Regions from separate parts of the Micromonospora sp. ATLC20 genome, predicted to be linked through region 2. Evidence: riboswitches for the same ligand, from Rfam matches in the RefSeq annotation. Region 2 holds a riboswitch; the other holds the start of a gene.
What was found. A riboswitch is a leader RNA that binds a small molecule or an ion and turns the genes downstream of it on or off. The one in region 2 is predicted to bind cobalamin.

Region 1: another riboswitch for cobalamin. It lies ahead of metE (5-methyltetrahydropteroyltriglutamate--homocysteine S-methyltransferase); the one in region 2 lies ahead of AC2CHG_RS06135 (acyl-CoA thioesterase).

The regions. Positions count from the first base shown of each region.
Region 1 covers NZ_JBXUOV010000014.1:50,671-57,032, reverse strand. Annotated here, with positions in the region: gene AC2CHG_RS05665 (tetratricopeptide repeat protein) at 2-1,705, shown strand; gene AC2CHG_RS05660 (hypothetical protein) at 1,771-2,211, opposite strand; gene AC2CHG_RS05655 (beta-1,3-glucanase family protein) at 2,378-3,970, shown strand; cobalamin riboswitch at 4,175-4,393, shown strand; gene metE (5-methyltetrahydropteroyltriglutamate--homocysteine S-methyltransferase) at 4,510-6,362, shown strand, end outside.
Region 2 covers NZ_JBXUOV010000016.1:41,045-47,406, forward strand. Annotated here, with positions in the region: gene AC2CHG_RS06125 (PrsW family glutamic-type intramembrane protease) at 1-504, shown strand, start outside; gene AC2CHG_RS06130 (LysE family translocator) at 539-1,162, opposite strand; gene AC2CHG_RS06135 (acyl-CoA thioesterase) at 1,166-1,678, opposite strand; cobalamin riboswitch at 1,810-2,014, opposite strand; gene AC2CHG_RS06140 (DM13 domain-containing protein) at 2,125-2,709, opposite strand; gene AC2CHG_RS06145 (response regulator transcription factor) at 2,811-3,509, shown strand; gene AC2CHG_RS06150 (sensor histidine kinase) at 3,518-4,534, shown strand; gene AC2CHG_RS06155 (ABC-F family ATP-binding cassette domain-containing protein) at 4,593-6,230, opposite strand; gene AC2CHG_RS06160 (hypothetical protein) at 6,349-6,362, opposite strand, start outside.

The DNA of each region.
Region 1 (6,362 bases), on a different contig from region 2:
GGTGACGGACGGCGCGGAGCGCTACGACTGCCACCGCGAGCACGGACCGTACGCCGGGGTCTCGGCCTTCCTCGGTCGCGTCGCCGCCGACCGGCCCCGCCTGGCGGCCCGGCACGCGGTCGAACTGCACGCGATCGTTCCCCGGCTCGATCCGGCGGCCCGGCCGGCCGCCGAGGAGGAGCCGATCCGCTTCCACCCGGCCCGTCGTACCGCCTGTCTGGCCTACGGCGCGGCGGAGCTGGTGGCAGCCTGGGCCGGCACGCTCCGGCGGCCCGTGACCGTCCGGTTCGATCACGTCGCCAGCGCCGACGAGACGACGGCCGAACTGCTGGGCGCGCTGGCCCGCCGGCTCGGGCCTTCCCCGGTGCGCCTCGACCTGCGCGACGACGGTGCCCCCGACCCGGCGCCCGACGAGCGCACCCCGCAGGCGTTGCGGCGGGCCCTGGGCGACAGCCTGGCCAGCGGCTACTACCACCACGCGGCCCGGGTCGCCCGGCGCGGGCGGGCGGCGGTCACCCCCGACGGCGACCTGCGGCACTGGTGGGCGTTCACCACCGGCCTGGCCACCGCCCTGGCGGCCCTGAACCGGGCCGCCGAGGCGCTCGACCTCTACGACGAGGCGCGGGCCGCCACCGACGATCCGAAGATCACGATGTCGGCGGCGTACGCCACCGCCATGCTGCACGCCCGGCACCTGCCGGCGGCCGACCAGGACCCGGCGCTGGCCCGGCAGTGGCTGGAGCGGGCGCTGTACCTCGCCACCGAGCTGGCCGACCCACGCCAGCGGCTGTTGTCGACGGTCTTCTACGAGCAGGGCCTGGCGCTGCTGGACAGCCGGGCGGGCCGGCCCGACCGGGCGCTGCGGCTCGTGGACGACGGGCTGGCCCGGCTGACGGCCGCGCTCGGTCCCGGTGAACGCCCGCAGGACCTGGCCCGGCTGCGCCACAACCGGGCGCAGGTGTACCTCGCGCTGGGCGACCCGGCGCGGGCGCTGGCCGACCTGGACACCGTGATCGCCCACGACCCCGGCAACTGCGAGTACTACGTGGACCGCGCCGCCCTTTACCGGGCGGCGGGCCGGACCCGAGCCGCGATCAGGGACTACGACGCCGCCATCCGGCTGGGACCGCACCTGCCCGAGGCGTACTACAACCGGGCCGCGCTCCAGCAGGAGCGGGGCCGCCCCGAGCGGGCGCGCGCCGACCTGGAGCGGGTGCTCGCCATCGAACCGGGGCACCTCGACGCCCGGATCGCCCTGGTCAACCTGCACGTGGAGCGCGGCGCGCTGGACGCCGCCGAGGCGGGCGCGCGGGCCGGGCTGGCCGGCGCTCCGCAGGAGCCCGCGCTGCTGTGCACCCTGGGCCTGGTCCTCGCCGAGCGTGGCCGGGCCGCCGAGGCCGACGAACTGCTCACCCGGGCCCTGAGCGGTGACCCCGAGCTGGTGGAGGCGTGGACGAATCGGGCCGCCGCCCGGTTCGAGCGCGGCGACGTGGCCGCCGCGCTCGCCGACCTGGACCGGGCGGTGGCGCTGTCGGAGGCTCCCGTGCCGCGCTACAACCGGGGTACGGCCCTGGCCCGGCTGGGCCGGTGGGACGAGGCGGCCCGCGACTTCGCCCGGGCGCTCGCCCAGCCCGGCCTGGACCGGGCCCTACGGCGGGATCTGCGGGCGGAACTCGCCCGGTGCCGCCGGGCGCTGGCCGTCTGACCCGGCCCGGCCGGGGAGCCGGCGCTCGTCGTGCGCCGGCCCCGGTCCGGGGAAGGGGAGTGGGCTCAGCAGCCCTGGCGGCGGCTGTAGATCTGGTGGCGCTGACCGGCCCATCCGATGTAGCCGACCGCCTCGACGCAGTAGTTCGCCGTGCCGGTGACGGCGACCGGGCCGGCGTAATAGCTGAAGTCACCGGAATTGGTGTCCGCGCCGCCCGACCGGGTGCAGTGCGCGCCCTCGCCCGACCGCTCCGCGCAGCGGTAGATCTGCACGAAGGTCGGCGCCGACTTCCCGTACGCCGCGCCGCGGTGGTAGAAGCAGGCGCTGTTGGTGCCGCCGTTGCTGCTGTTGTAGTAGATCACCAGTTCACCGAGCCCGGACGACTGCACCTGGCTGTAGGTGATGGTCCCCGAGCAGGAGCCGGCCGCGTGGGCGGCGGGGGCGCCGACAGTCAGGCCGGCCGCGACGGTCACCAGCGCGGTCAGCGCCGAAAGCATGCGTCTCATGAACTACCCAATCCACAGTCGACTGTTCCGGAGTGGATCTTAATCAACCGGTGACCTTCACGGTGGCCCCAATCCATAGGCAACCACCTATTGACAAACAATATTAACAATTGGACCCTGCCGAGAGAGCGCTCTCCCGTCCCCCTGTCTCCAGCGAGGTGTCGCCATGCGTCTCCGAAGAAGGCTGCTCGCCGCCGCGTCCGCCCTGCTCGCCGGGCTCACCGGCGCCGTCGTCGCCACGCCCGCCCAGGCGGTCGGACCGGCGTTGCTACCGGTCACCGTCACCAACACCACCGGCCGCAGCGACCCGGTCTACCTCTACGTCATCGGCGTCCAGCTGTCCTCCGGCCGGCTCGGCTACGTCACCTCCGGCGGTGCCTTCGTGCCGTGGACCGGCGGGCAGATCCCGCCGTCACCCGCGCCGGACGTCTCCATACCGGGCCCCGGCAACGGCGGCAGCACCACGATCCAGTTCCCCCGCGGCTTCTCCGGCCGGGCCTACTTCTCCCTCGGGCAGAAGCTGACGTTCTTCCTCACCCCGGACGGACTGGTGCAGCCCGCGCCCTGGGCGGCCGGTGACGCGAACCGCGACATCCTGTTCGACTGGAGCGAGTTCACCTACAACGACTCCGGGCTGTGGCTCAACAGCTCCCAGGTCGACATGTTCGCCATCCCGCACGCGGTCACCGTGACCGGCGCCAACGGCGTCACCAAGCGCACCGGCGACGTGGTGGCCAACGGACGCAACGCGGTCATCGACGGGATCCGGGCGCAGCCGGGCTGGGCCGGCACCGTCCACACCCGCTCCGACGGGACCGTGCTGCGCGTCCTGGCTCCGGGCAAGGCGGCCGGGGCCGGTCTGCTCAGCACCACGTACCTGGACTCGTACATCGCGTCCGCGTGGAACGCGTACACCACGAAGACCCTGACCGTGGCGCCCTTCGCCGACCAGCCGGCCATCCGGTACTACGGCCGTACCTCGGGCAACACCATGACCTTCACCAACGGCAGCGGCCAGGTCGTCGCCTCCTTCAACCGGCCCTCCTCGGCCAGCGTCTGGGGCTGCGACGGCGACCTGCCCGCGCCGAACGACCAGGTGGTCGGCCCGATCTCGCGTACGCTCTGCGCCGCCCTCAACCGCGGCACACTCGGCACCATCGACACCCAGCCCAGCACGAACGCCGCCGACTTCTACCGCAGCAACCCCACCAACCAGTACGCCCGACTGATCCACGCCAACATGACCGACGGCCGGGCGTACGCGTTCGCCTTCGACGACGTCGGCGGATTCGAGTCGCTGGTGCACGACGGCGACCCCCGTTCGGCCGGACTGATCCTCAGCCCGTTCACCGGCGGTGGCGGCGGCACCCCGGCCACCGGGGTGCCAGTGGTCAGCAACTGGAACAACAAGTGCATCGACGTGCCGAGCTCCAACTTCGTCGACCGCGCGCCGCTGCAGATGTGGAACTGCAACAACACCAACGCGCAGAAGTGGACGTTCAGCGGCACGGCGCTCAAGAGCCAGAACAACAAGTGCATGGACATCGACGCCGGGTCCACCGCGAACGGGGCGACGGTGCAGCTCTACACCTGCAACGGCACCGGCGCGCAGCAGTTCACCCTGAACGCGGCCGGAGACCTGGTCAACCTCCAGGCTGGCAAGTGCGTCGACATCAAGGACTGGAACGGCAACGACGGCGCGAGGCTCCAGCTCTGGGACTGCGGGGGCACGGCCAACCAGAAGTGGCGCAAGGGCTGACCGGCCCTGCGACGGGGGCGGGGGCCGACCGCGAGTCGCTCCCGCCACCCGCCAGCGCGACGGACGACGCGCGTCAAGCACCGGGCGAGCCGGCGGAGGCCGTTGTCCCAACGGGACGCCGGCCTCCGCGACCGGGCTTGGGCCCCGCGACGGCTCGCCGTCCCGCAGGACGGACGCGCCGACCACGTCGGCTCACCGCCCCATACGATAGACAACGGTGCTGGTTCGCCGCGCCCGTGACGGGTATGGCGTCGTAAGAGGGAACCCGGTGTGAGTCCGGGACTGCCCCGCAGCGGTGAGTGGGAACGACAGCCGTCATCGAAGCACTGGACCGTGAGGTCTGGGAAGCGACGGCCAGTAGGTGACCGGGTGGATCCGGTCGCGCCCGCGAGTCCGAAGACCTGCCCGCACCGCGCGCACCGTCCGGTGTGCGCCGCCGACGGTCGCTCGGGACGGCCGGTGCGGAAGCCGGTACGCCGCCTGTACCCCTTCCCTCCCCGCCCCGATCGGCCTCGTGTGCTTCGAGGGAAGGGATCTCCATGAGTACCGCATTCGGTCAGAGCACCGTGCTGGGCTATCCGCGTATCGGGGGCAACCGGCAACTCAAGAAGGCCGTCGAGGCCTACTGGGCGGGCCGGATCGACGCCGAGGAGTTGGCGGCGACCTCTGCCGCGCTACGGGCGAAGGTCTGGCGGACGCTGCGCGACGCGCGCCTGGACGCGATCCCGTCCAACACGTTCTCCTACTATGACCACGTGCTGGACACGGCCGTCGCCGTCGGCGCGATCCCGCACCGGTTCGCCCGTCTCGGCCTCGGCGATCTCGGCACCTACTTCGCCATGGCCCGGGGCGTCGATGCCGAGCCGGCGCTCGAACTGACGAAGTGGTTCGACACCAACTACCACTATCTGGTTCCCGAGATCGGCTCCGACACCGCCTTCGCGGCGAATCCCGACAAGGCGCTGCGCGAGTACCGTGAGGCCCGCGAGCTGGGAATCGACAGCCGGCCGGTGCTGGTCGGGCCGGCCACATTCCTGCTGCTGGCCAAGCCCACCGAGGCGCGCGGCGAACCGTTCGACCGGTTGACCGACCTGGTCGACGTGTACGCCGACATCCTGCGATCCCTCGCCGCGGCGGGCGTGCGATGGGTGCAGCTGGATGAACCCGCCTACGTCGCCGACCGGAGCGCCGCCGAGATCGACGCGCTGCGGGAGGCGTACACCCGGCTCGGCGCGGTGGAACAGCGGCCGGCGATCTTCGTCGCCACCTATTTCGGCGAGCTCGGTGACGCGCTGCCCGCCCTGCTCGACACGCCGGTCGAAGCGGTCGGCGTGGATCTGGTGGCCGGGCCCGGCAACCTGCGGCGGCTGGCCGGTGCGGGACCGCTGCGCGGCAAGACGATCGTGGCCGGCCTCGTCGACGGCCGCAACGTCTGGCGTACCGACCTGCGCGCCGCCGTGGCGGCTGGTGCCGCCGTCACCGCCCTCGCCGACCACGTCGCCGTGTCCACCTCGTGCTCGCTGCTGCACGTGCCGGAGGACCTGTCCGCCGAGGCCGCTCTCGACCCGGCGTTGGTTCAGCGGCTCGCCTTCGCCCGGCAGAAGGTCGATGAGGTCGTTCGGCTCGGCCGCGCGCTGCGCAACGGCACCACGTCCCTGCCCGAGCCGCTGCCGCCCACCCCCGCCGCATGGCGCGACGACACCGTACGCGGCCGGCTCGCCGCACTGCGCGCCACAGATCGGCAGCGCGGCGCGTACCCGGAGCGAGCGGCGGCACAGCAGGCCCGGCTGAATCTGCCGCCCTTGCCGACCACGACCATCGGATCGTTCCCGCAGACCGACGAGCTGCGCCGCGCGCGTGCCGAGCATCGAGCCGGCCGCCTCGACGACACCGCCTACACCCGGCGTATGCGCGCCGAGGTCGAGCACGTCGTCCGGCTTCAGGAGCGGCTGGGTCTGGACGTGCTCGTGCACGGCGAGCCGGAACGAAACGACATGGTCCAGTACTTCGGCGAGCAGCTGGACGGGTTCGCCGCCACCGAACACGGCTGGGTCCAGTCCTACGGCTCCCGATACGTGCGTCCGCCCGTCATCTACGGCGACGTGGCACGCAGGGCGCCGATGACCGTCAACTGGTCCACCTACGCGCAGTCGCTGACCGACCGGCCGGTCAAGGGCATGCTCACCGGCCCGGTCACGATCCTGGCCTGGTCGTTCGTCCGCAGCGACCAGCCACTGGCAGACACCGCGGACCAGGTCGCGCTCGCGCTGCGCGACGAGTGCCGTGATCTCGAGGCAGCCGGTGTCCGGGTCATCCAGGTCGACGAGCCGGCGCTGCGTGAGACGCTGCCACTGCGCAGGGCGGACCAGAAGGCGTACCTGGACTGGGCAGT
Region 2 (6,362 bases):
GGCCTGGCCGAGGAGACCGCCAAGCTGATCGTGCCGGCCGGCATCCTGCTGCTGTGGCGGCGGCACCCGTCCCCGGCGCAGGGCCTGGTGATCGGCGTCGCCTCCGGCGCCGGGTTCGCCGCGCTGGAGACCATGGGCTACGCGTTCGCCGCGTTCGTCGGGTCGGAGGGCAACCTCGGCGCGGTCGAGCGGACGCTGCTGGTTCGCGGTCTCACCGCGCCCGCCGCGCACCTGGCCTGGACCGGGCTGACCGCCGCCGCGCTGTTCACGTTCGCCGCCGCGCCCGGCGGCCGGAAGCTGGCGGCGTTCCTGCTCACCTTCGCCGCCGCCGTCACGCTGCACACCTGCTGGGACACGTTCGGCACCCAGCCCGCGTACGTGTTCATCGGCGCCGTGTCGCTGGGCTGGGTGCTGCTCCGCCTGCACCTGGACCGCGAGCGGCCGGCCCCGTCCGGGACGCCGGTCGTGCCGGCATCCCGGGAGACGGCCGCGCATCCCGGCTGAGCCGGGCGGCCGGCCGTCCGGCTCAGCCCGGCCGTCAGCCGACGGCCAGCCGGACGCCGAGCGCGACGAAGGCGACAGCGCAGAGCCGGTCGACGCGCCGCGACCAGCGGCTGTCGCCCCACCGCCCGGCGAACCGTCCGGCGCCCACGCCGAGCGCCAGGTCCACGGCGAGCTGCACCGCGACGAACAGCGCCCCGAGCAGCACCAGCTGCGCCGCCACCGGGCCCGCCTCGGGCCGGACGAACTGCGGCAGGAACGCCACGCTGAACAGGATCATCTTCGGGTTGAGCAGGTTCGTCAGCAGTCCGCGCCGGAACGCCCGCCCGGCGCCGCCGTCCGGCCGGTCCGCACGCGCGCCGGGCCGGCCCGTGCCGCGCAACGCCCGCAGGCCCAGCACGATCAGGTACGCCGCACCGGCCCACCGGATCGCGGTGAACAGCACCGGGGACGCGGCGATGACGGTGGCGAGCCCGGCCACCACGGCGGCGACGTGCACCGCCTCCCCGGCGGCGACCCCGAGCGCGGCCACCGCGCCCGCCCGGGCGCCGTACCGGGTGGCGTTGGCGAGCACGAACATCATGTCCGGCCCCGGGGTGAGCATGAGCACCACGATCGCGGCCAGGTAACCGGCGAGCGTGGCGGCCGACAGTCCGAGCACCGCTCAGCCCTCCCCGGCGCCGTCGAGCAGCGCCCGGCGCAGCGCCAGCCGGTGCTCGCGCCGGATCTGCGCCTCCCGGTAGCGCCGCCGGTCGCCGTCGGTCTCGGTGTGCAGCGGCGGCACCGGCCGGGGCTGCCCGTCGTCGTCCACCGCCACCATCACCAGGTGCGCGGTCGCCACGTCCACCGGCGGCACCGCGCGGTCCCACCGGTCCGCGCTGACCTTCACCGCCACCTCCATCGAGCTGCGGCCGGCCCAGGTGATCCGGGCGTCCACGTGCACTACGTCCCCGACGCGTACCGCGCGCAGGAACGCGGTCTCGTCGATGGCGGCGGTGACGGCCGGTCCGTCGGAGTGGCGGGCGGCGACCACCCCGGCGACCGAGTCGATCAGGTTGAGGATGCGCCCGCCGTGGACCGTGCCCATCAGGTTGGTGTGGTGCTGGTCCATGATCTGCGACAGGGTCAGGTGCGAGGCCGACGGTGGTCGGCCGGTGAGCGTGATGGTGTCGGGCACTGTGCGGTTCCGTCCTCGCAGAAGCGGACCGCCGACCGGCCGGGGCGTGCACGTCGAGGACACGCCGACGGCCCTGCCTACGGCGTGTCACCCGCCCGACCCACCCGCGAGGTCGACGGCGGCGCGCACCGGTGGTACGCGCGACGCGGGCAGGTCTTCGGACTCGCGGGCGTGACACGAGGTCGCCTACTGGCCGTCGCTTCCCAGGCCGTGGCCCAGTGCTGTTGACGGCTGTCGTTCCCACTCACCGCTGCGGGGCAGTCCCGGACTCTCACCGGGTTCCCTCTTAGGGGCGTGTTTCACAAGAACTGGCCGGCCGCCGCCTGGACTCCGCCTCGGCTCGACCGCCCTTATGAAACACGCCCCGCGACACCCGGCCGTCGCCGACCGGGTGAACCAGCGCTTCCCGCAGCGTAGCCCAGCGTCCGAGGCCGACGGCACAGGTGTCAGGCCGGCGCCGATCCCGTCACAGCGGCAAGCGGCGCCGCGCCGAACGACACCGCGAACCGCTTGCACCAGATCGACACGCTGCGCAGACCGTCCAGGTCCACCGACGCCGGGATGTCGTACGCCTGGTCGCCGATGTTGCCCTTGAGCCGGCCCAGCTCGACCCAGCGGCCGTCGTCGAACACCTGCCAGCCGGCCCGGCCGGGCAGCACCTTCCGGTCGGTGAGCCACACCCGCAGGTCGGGCCCGTCCGAGGTGTCCAGTCCGCGCAGGAGCAGCTGACGACGGCCGTCGGCGAGGCGGACGAGCTGCGCCCGGCCGGCCGTGTCGTGCTCGTGGGTGACGAAGTCACCGGCGGCGAGCACCACGTCGGCGGGCGGCGCGCTGGTCGGCGACGGGCCGGTCGTGCCGGAAGCCGGTGAGCCGGTCGTGCCGGCCGGCTGCGGCTCCGCCACAGTGGGCAGCGTCTCGCGTACCTCGCGGTCGGTCACCAGCCGCCACGGCTGGAACAGGTACAGGCTCACCCCGAGGCCGGTGACGGCCACGACGGCGAGCACCGACAACACCACACGTCTTCTGCCCATGCCCCGACGGTAGGCGCGGACCCGGCGGAAAGATCTTTCCGTCCGCATACGGCCCGACCGCGGGCCGCCGCGCCGGGACGCCGATGGGTAGCGTCTGCCGCATGGGGCGCTACGTGCTCGTCGTCGACGACGACCGGACGGTGAGCGACGTCGTACGGCGCTATCTGGAGCAGGACGGTTGCCGGGTCCGGCTGTCCTTCGACGGGCCGGACGCGCTCGCTGCGGCCGAGGAGGAGCCGCCCGACCTGGTGGTCCTCGACCTGATGATGCCGGGCCTCGACGGCATCGAGGTGTGCCGGCGGCTGCGGCGCCGGCTGCCCGGCCTGCCGGTCGTCATGCTCACCGCGCTCGGGGACGAGGCCGACCGGGTCGCCGGGCTGGAGGTCGGCGCGGACGACTACGTGACCAAGCCGTTCTCGCCGCGCGAACTCGTGCTGCGCATCAGGTCGGTGCTCCGGCGCGCGGCCCCGCAGGATCGGGGACCGACAGGGCTGCTGCGCGACGGCGACCTCACCGCGGACACCGGCCGCCGCGTCGCCGAGCGCGGCGGGCAGCAGCTGTCGCTGACCGTACGGGAGTTCGACCTGCTCGCGTTCCTGCTGGCGCACCCCGGACGCGCCTGGTCACGGGCCGAGCTGCTGGACCGCGTGTGGGGCTGGCGGTTCGGCGACCAGTCCACAGTCACCGTCCACGTCCGGCGGCTGCGGGAGAAGATCGAGGACCACCCGGCGCAGCCGCGCCGCATCGTCACCGTGTGGGGCGTCGGTTACCGGTACGAGCCGTCGGAGGCGTCCCGGTGAACGAACTGATGGTCATCGGGCTCTACGCCCTGCTCGCCGGCGCTGCCGTCGGCGCGCTCGGCGTCGGCGCGCTGCGGCTGGTGCGCCACCGGTCGATCCTCGCGCACATCGCGGTGCTGCTCGCGGTCACCATCGCCTCGGTGACGGCGGGCGTCACCGCCGTCGCCCAGGCCATGTTCCTGTCCGCGCACGACCTCCAGGTCGTCCTCGTCACTGTCGCCGCGTCCGCGGCGCTCAGCCTGGCCGTCGGGGTGGCGTTCGCCCGCCGCCTCGCCCAGGCGGCGGTCTGGGCCGACCAGGCCCGGCAGCGGGAACGGCAGCTGGAGGCCGGCCGCCGCGAGCTGGTCGCGTGGGTCTCCCACGACCTGCGTACGCCGCTCGCAGGGCTGCGGGCGATGGCGGAGGCGCTGGAGGACCGGGTGGTCGACGAGCCGGCGGCGGTGGCCGAGTACCACCGCCGGATCAGGGTCGAGACGGACCGGATGACACGCCTTGTCGACGACCTGTTCGAGCTGTCCCGGATCACCGCCGGTGCGCTGCGGCCCGCCCTGTCCCCGGTGCCGCTCGGCGACGTGGTCTCCGACGCGATCGCCGCCACCGCGCCGCTGGCCGCCGACCGGCGGGTGCGGGTGCTCGCCCCGGAGACCGGCTGGCCGACCGTCCGGGCCGCCGAGGCCGAACTCGCCCGCGTCGTGACGAACCTGCTCGTCAACTCGGTGCGGTACACGCCACCGGACGGCACTGTGCGCATCGACGCCGGCCGGGACGATGACGACGCGTGGCTCGCCGTCTCCGACACCTGCGGCGGCATTCCCGAGGCGGACCTGCCCCGGGTGTTCGACGTGGCGTTCCGGGGCACCCGGGCCCGTACCCCCGCACCGGCCGGCGGCGCCGAGTCGCCGGCGGCCGGCGGCGGGCTGGGTCTGGCGATCGTGCGCGGACTGGTCGAGGCGCACGGCGGGCGGGTGCACGCGCACAACGTGACCGGCGGGTGCCGGTTCGTGGTCCGCCTGCCGGCGGTCTGACCACCCGCCCGGCTCGCCGGGCGACCCGGCCACCGCGCAGGCGGGTGAGGCGGCCCGGTCAGGCGGCGTCCGGGGGACCGGTCTCCACCAGGCGTCCGTCCGCCAGGCGCAGCCAGCGGCCCACGTCGATCGCGGCGAGGAACCGCTCGTCGTGGCTGACCACCAGCAACGCGCCCCGGTAGGCGTGCAGCGCGCTCTCCAACTGGCCGACGCTGACCAGGTCGAGGTTGTTCGTCGGCTCGTCGAGCAGCAGGAGATGCGGGGCCGGTTCGGCGCCCAGCACGCACGCGAGCGTGGCGCGCAGCCGCTCCCCGCCGGAGAGCACACCGACCGGAAGGTGCGCGCGCGGGCCGCGGAACAGGAAGCGGGCCAGCAGGTTCATCCGCTGCGCGTCCGGGGCCTGCGGCGCGAACGTGGCCAGGTTCTCCGCCACGGTACGGTCCAGATCCAGCAGGTCCAGCCGCTGCGACAGGTACGCGATCCGGCCGTCCGCGCGGGTGATCCGGCCGCTCTCGGGCTCCAGGTCGCCGTCGATCAGCCGCAGCAGCGTGGACTTGCCCGCGCCGTTGTCGCCGAGCAGGGCGATCCGTTCCGGACCGCGGATCGTCAGGTCGACCCCGTCGGCAGCGAACAGCGACCGCTCGCCGTGCCGGACCTGCACCCCTTCGGCGGTCAGCAGCGTACGTCCGGCCGGCACGGTGGTGGCGGGCAGCTCCACCGTGATCGTCTTCTCGTTGCGCAGCGCCCGCTCGGCCTCGTCCAGCCGTGCCCGGGCGTCGTCGACCCGCCCGGAGTGCATCTCGTTCGCCTTGCCCGCTGCCACCTGCGCGTCCCGCTTCAAGCCGCCGGCGACGATCCTCGCCAGACCCGCGCTCTTCAGGTTCCGGGAGGCGTTGCCGGCTCGCCGGGCCGCCCGTTCGCGGGCCTCCTGCAACTCCCGCTTCTCCCGCTTGAGGTCCTGTTCGGCGCTGCGGACGTTCTTCTCCGCCACCTCCTGCGCGGCCCGCACGGCCGCCTCGTACGAGGTGAAGTCGCCGCCGTGGAAGCGCATCTCACCGCGGTCTAGTTCGGCGATGCGGTCCATCCGGTCCAGCAGCGCCCGGTCGTGACTGACCAGCAGCAGGCAGCCGTGCCACTGTTCCAGCACGTCGTAGAGGCGGTGCCGGGCGCCCAGGTCGAGGTTGTTGGTCGGCTCGTCGAGCAGCAGCACCTCGGGCTGCTTGAGCAGTTGCGCCGCCAGACCGAGGGAGACCACCTGCCCGCCGCTGAGCGTGCCCAGGCGCCTGTCGAAGGCGAGGTCGCCGAGGCCGAGACGGTCGAGTTGCGCGCGCGTGCGTTCCTCGACGTCCCAGTCGGCGCCGATCGTGGTGAAGTGCTTCTCGTCGGCGTCGCCGGCCTCGATGGCGTGCAGCGCCGCGATCAGCGGGGCGATCTCCAGGACCTCGGCCACTGTGAGGTCGGCGGCCAGCGGCAGGCTCTGCGGGAGGTAGCCCAGCACGCCGTCGACGGTCACCGACCCGGCGGCCGGGCGGTACTCGCCGGCGATCAGCTTGAGCAGCGTGCTCTTGCCGGCGCCGTTCGGCGCGACCAGACCGGTCCGGCCACCGCCGAGGGTGAAGGAGAGGTTCTGGAAGACCGGGGTGTCGTCCGGCCAGGAGAAGGTCAGGTTCGAGCAGACGACGAAGGAATCGGACATCAGGAAGACGACCTCGAAGATGAGGGCGGGCGGACCTCAGCCGCCCGGCGGGGGACACGGTCTCGGGGTACGACGGAACGACCACGGCGCTCGCCTGCGGTCGGTCACATGTCCGGTCTCACCCGGAGATGT